Terriglobus roseus: one gene and its partner. The protein of the gene in region 1 interacts with the protein of each later gene in a pairwise test. Links are inferred from orthologs where the notes say so. Each region holds a gene or a part of one and is shown on either strand. Other genes may lie near its edges.

Region 1 (2,747 bases):
GGGCGCAGCCTTCGACGAACTCAACAAAGTCACCCTCAGCGGCAACCAGAAGATGGTGCGTATGGGCGACTGGAAGCTCGTCTTCGACATGATGGGCTACGGCCAGCTCTACAACCTGAAAAACGACCCCTGCGAGCTGCACAACCTCTTCAACCAACCCGCTCACGCCAAAGAACAGGCCTCCCTCATGGCCGAACTCATGATGTGGGTCATGCGCACGGAAGACAGCCTTCCCACCGGCCCGCAGAACCGGAAATACCAGACAAAGTGGTCCACAAAGCACAACTGGTACGCCCCATATCGCAAATCCGGGCCACCTCCCGCCGCCTACCAGCCCTGACCGCTCCGGACTTCCCCCGTGGCGCGTGATGCGGTATCATTATGTGGTTGGCCGTGCCTGCTGTTGAGTGGTGCATGTGCTCCTTCAGGGCGATAGCTCTGGATGCAGGGGAGTAAGCTCAACGGTTAAACTGTCGGTCTCCAAAACCGAACTTCTCGGTTCGAATCCGAGCTCCCCTGCCAGTTTTCCCGCAGCAAATTCTGTACACTGCCGAAGGTTTGTTGCGGCGTGTCCGGAAGCAGCAAAGGTAAGTGCAGTAAGCAGTTACGAGAGTTGAGGCAACAAAATGGCCAAGGCAGCAGTGGTGGAAGAGAACACAGCACTCCAGAAGGTGAAGGAACCCGGCAAGAAGCTTGGTGACTTCCTGGGCGACGTGCGCAGCGAAATGCGCAAGGTATCAACCCCGTCGACCGCGGAAACCCGCACCACGACCGCCGTCGTGATCGTCACGGTCTTCGCCTTTGCTGCATACTTCTGGATTGTCGATTTCGGCATCAACCATTCGTTGAACGCGCTGATCACGAAGCTGACGCAGCACTAAGTTTGATCGCGCTTCTGGCGCGCACCTGAGTTTTTGAAGAAGGACACGATGGCTGAAGAGTTCGCACCCGTGGAAGAGACAATCGAAGAGACCCCGGCGGCGGAAGTTGCCGAGGGCACCGAGCAGGCTGAGGCTCCCGCGCAGGAAAGCAATCTGAAGTGGTACATCATCCACGCCTACTCTGGCTTTGAACGCAAGGTCAAAGAGTCGCTGGAGAGCCGCGTGCACGCCTTCGGCCTCAGCCACAAGATCGGCCGCATCGAAATCCCGACCGAGCCGGTCACCGAGATTCGCAACAACAAGAAGTACACCATTGACCGCGTCTTCCTGCCCGGTTACGTCTTCGTCGAAATGGACCTCGACAACGACCTCTGGCACCTGGTGAAGAACACACCGCGCGTCACTGGATTCCTCCAGACCGGCGACACCCCCACCCCGCTCAGCGAAGCTGAAGTCAACAGCATGTTGAACCGTGCTGACGTGGTGAAGGACAAGCCCAAGCTGAAGGTCAAGTTCGAGAAGGGCGAGCAGGTCCGCATCACCGAAGGCCCGTTCGCAAACTTCAACGGCGCGGTGGACGACGTAAACGAAGACAAGCAGACCCTGAAGGTCATGGTCAGCATCTTCGGACGTCCTACTCCGACCGAAGTCGAGTTTTCGCAGGTGGAGAAGACCATCGAGTAGCGGAAACTACCCGTTGCTTCTCCTGCACAAATGAACCCTGTCGCGTACCGGTGGCTTCTACCCTGCTCGCGACCCAGCCGTAAGCAATAGCGCTTGCGATTGAATCGAAAAGGAAAAGAACAATGGCACCGAAGAAAATTACTGGATACGTCAAGCTCCAGGTGATGGCTGGCAAGGCCACCCCGGCTCCCCCGATCGGCCCCGCGCTCGGTCAGGCGCAGGTCAACATCATGGAATTCTGCAAGCAGTTCAACGACCGCACCAAGGATCCGTCGATGGCGGGCCTCACCATCCCGGTCGTGATCAGCGTTTACGCAGACCGTACCTTCTCCTTCATCACCAAGACCCCCCCGGCTCCGGTGCTTCTGAAGAAGGCCGCCAAGATCGAAAAGGGTTCGGGTACGCCGAACAAGGCAAAGGTTGGCACCGTGACCGAAGCTCAGGTTCGCGAGATCGCCACCCAGAAGATGCCCGACCTGAACGCTGCAACCGTTGAAGCTGCCATCAAGATGATCAAGGGCACCGCCCGTTCCATGGGCCTCGACGTAGTCGTGTAACCCAGAGTCATTCAGTACGAACAAAGAGGACGCTCCAAGCGTCCTCTTTTTCTTGCTCAAAACACGACTTCAGTTATCGCTGGGCCGCTCCACATGTTCCACCACAACCACCGGAACAGCTTCTTTCGCGTTCACCAATTGCAATCCAAGCTGCTCGCGCAAAGCACTGAACAAGTCCGGCGCTTCCCCACCGCCCTCTGCCTTCGCTGAAGATAGGGCTTCTGGATTCCAGTGCAAATCGAAATCGTAAGTCCCGGCCAACCCGGTCCGATCCACGACAATTCGATTTCCAGTCTCCGGCCGCCCCGCAAGCCAATTCGTGAAGGAATCAATAGGAATCGCCGAACTCCTGTAGCGCCCTGGCGTCACAGAGACGCGCGGCATCTTGATACCGGATGGCATCATCGCGCCAGGAGGTGGAGGCGGCGGCAATCGTCCCCCCTCAGGCTTCAATCCCGCAACCTCTTTGATTTTCGGCCCGCCCTTTGCTACCACCAGCGCATACACCGGCAATTCGCGGCTCTGCTGGCTTGTCTTCAGCGCAAACCGCTCCTCCAGCAACCCTCGCAACATCAGCTTGTATTCGTGCAGACGTTCGCCAAGCGGAACCTTGGAAAAGATCTCG
Region 2 (2,801 bases), 2.9 Mb from region 1 along the record:
ATATTGGGAAATGCGATTCTCAAAGCTGCGCGGATGGCCGGCGCAACGATCCCGAATCGTCCCTGAGATTCAAGAAGTGAAGGCAACGGAGCCTTAAGCGCCGCCAGAAGAGCTGTGCAGGTCCATGCCGGAAATCCTGCAGTGTACTCCTCATTGAGGAGGAGATACTGCGCAAAACGTAACGCTGCGGCAGTGTGCCGCGATCTATCTGTCAGCGGATCCTGAAAGGGACCGTGAGACTTGATGAAGAAGGAGAATCATGCGCTCTGATCTGATTTTTGGCGCTCTTACCCACGTCCAGAATCGCTACCAGCTCTGCCAGCTCGCCAGCAAGGCGACGCGCAAGCTTCATAAGCCCAACACCCGTCTGCAAGACACCACGAACGAAGTGCTGGATCGTTTCCGCGAGACCGCTCCCAGCGATCTGAAGACTGGCCCCGAGCCGGCTGCTGTACTGGAGACCATCGAGGAGCGCCGCGCGGCCTAACCGGCCGTGCGGTCCCCGCACCGTTTTCTCGCTGCTGCAATACAATCGCTGTACCGTAGAACTTGCAGTCCTGAACAATTACTGCACTCAAGCTTTACCCGTACCAGCCCGCATCACCCTTCCGCACCGCAACCCCCGCCTTAGCTTCACCGCTTCCTTACATCACGGAACGAACGTACACAGGTACCCATGACCATCACTGAACTCAAAGAAAAGAGCATTGCCGAACTCGGAAAGCTCGCACGCGGCCTTGAAATTCCAGGCACCAGCGCTCTGCGCAAGCAGGACCTCATCTTCAAAATTCTCCAGGCTCAGAGCGAAAAAGAGGGCCACATCTTTGCCGAGGGCGTTCTTGAAATCCTGCCCGACGGCTATGGCTTCCTCCGCTCGCCGGATTACAACTACCTGCCCGGTCCTGATGACATTTACGTCTCTCCCTCGCAGATTCGCAAGTTTGACCTGAAGACCGGTGACACCATCTCCGGTAACGTGCGTCCCCCGCACGAAGGCGAAAAGTACTTTGCGCTGGTCAAGATTGAGGCGATTAACTTCGAGTCGCCCGAAGAGACACGCAACAAGATTCTGTTCGACAACCTGACGCCGCTCTATGCAGATGAGCGCCTGAAGATGGAGACCGTTCGCGACAACATCAGCGGACGCGTGATGGACCTGCTCACCCCCGTGGGCAAGGGCCAGCGTGGACTAATCGTCGCTCCGCCACGTACCGGTAAGACCGTGCTGCTGCAGTCCATCGCGAACTCCATCACGGCAAACCACCCTGAGGTTGTGCTGATCGTTCTGCTCATCGACGAGCGTCCGGAAGAAGTCACCGACATGCAGCGCTCCGTAAAGGGCGAAGTCATCTCCTCCACCTTCGACGAGCCCGCTGCACGCCACGTACAGGTGGCAGAGATGGTCATCGAAAAGGCGAAGCGCCTGGTCGAGCACAAGCGCGACGTGGTCATCCTGCTGGATTCCATTACGCGTCTTGCACGTGCCTACAACACGATTGTGCCGCCTTCGGGCAAGGTGCTCTCGGGCGGTGTGGACTCCAACGCTCTGCAGCGCCCTAAGCGCTTCTTCGGCGCGGCCCGCAACATTGAAGAGGGTGGTTCGCTCACCATCATGGCAACAGCCCTCGTCGATACGGGTTCGCGTATGGACGAAGTGATCTTCGAAGAGTTCAAGGGCACGGGCAACATGGAAGTCATCCTGGATCGCAAGCTTGTTGATAAGCGCGTGTTCCCGGCTATCGACATCCAGCGCTCCGGAACACGTAAGGAAGAGCTGCTGATTCCGAAGGAAGACCTGCAGCGTACGTGGATTCTGCGCAAGGTGCTGAATCCGCTGTCGCCGGTGGAAGCTATGGAACTGCTCACGGACAAGCTGGGCAAGACCCGCAACAACCAGGAATTCCTGCACAATATGAGTTCGCTGTAAGCGATTCCTCAGTACGTGAGAAAAGCCCGCGATTCTGCGGGCTTTTCTTGTGCCTACAACTTCTGAGAATAGCCCTGTGTCGGGGGTTGATTTCCTCTATCCCATTTATGCAACAGCCTGTTGTGGTGCGGCGTCCAATACGCAGAAATGATGTCTTCAACTTCGCGGTACAGTGTCTGTGTTTTTATTGTGGGGCTTTTCTCCCTCTCGTGTAGCGCCCAGGTGAGCGCGTTGCCAGAGCGTGCGCTTGTCGAGGCCGATGTGCTTGCCTCTCTCCCAGACTCTCCTGGTTTCAGCAGTTCGCAAGCGCCTGCTTCGTCCTTTGCAGCAATGAACAGCGAGGTTGAAGGGCAGACCCCAACTGCAGCACCCACGGTTGCTAGAAAGTATGCCCACACCATCAAGCCGGGATTCACCGCAGTTCCATGGGGACCAAAGGATAAGATCGCTGCTTCCATCCTGAAGATGGGAACAGTCGGTGCAGTCTTTTCCGCCGCATTCACTGGTGGCCGACAGCAACTGTTTGATTCGCGACCACACTACGGTACCGACAGCGGGGCCTACGGTGAGCGTGTCGGCGCTGACTATGCGCGTCAGAGCGTCCAGGCCATGATGAACGGTGGCATGTCAGCAATTCTGAGGGACGATCCGCGGTATTACGTGCTCGGAGCCGGGCATTCTTTCAAGTCACGCGTGGTCTATGCAGCAGAGCGAGTGCTGATCACACACAAAGACAGTGGTGGCGATACAGCAAACATCCCATTGCTTACCGGCATTGTTGCCAGTCAGGCGCTTGCAAATGGTATCTATCCTGAACGGGATCGTGATTGGGCCCGCGTGGCGACGGGCTCATTGGGCAGTATCGCAAGCCGCA

Evidence for each region.
Region 2: the proteins of nusG (region 1) and rho interact in binary tests that used the Escherichia coli proteins (3 or more experiments, as listed by UniProt). The link is inferred for Terriglobus roseus from one-to-one orthologs.

What each region holds. Positions count from the first base shown.
Region 1 is NZ_LT629690.1:3,325,307-3,328,053, forward strand. It holds nusG (transcription termination/antitermination protein NusG), read left to right. Parts: upstream 1-929; coding sequence 930-1,565; downstream 1,566-2,747. Other genes in the region: BLT38_RS13925 (sulfatase), read left to right, coding at 1-340; secE (preprotein translocase subunit SecE), read left to right, coding at 627-881; rplK (50S ribosomal protein L11), read left to right, coding at 1,688-2,122; BLT38_RS13950 (TIGR03435 family protein), read right to left, coding at 2,192-2,747. UniProt on the Escherichia coli protein: Part of the processive rRNA transcription and antitermination complex (rrnTAC). The complex forms an RNA-chaperone ring around the RNA exit tunnel of RNA polymerase (RNAP).
Region 2 is NZ_LT629690.1:454,790-457,590, forward strand. It holds rho (transcription termination factor Rho), read left to right. Parts: upstream 1-676; coding sequence 677-1,927; downstream 1,928-2,801. Other genes in the region: BLT38_RS02125 (hypothetical protein), read left to right, coding at 260-487; BLT38_RS02135 (hypothetical protein), read left to right, coding at 2,150-2,801. UniProt on the Escherichia coli protein: Facilitates transcription termination by a mechanism that involves Rho binding to the nascent RNA, activation of Rho's RNA-dependent ATPase activity, and release of the mRNA from the DNA template.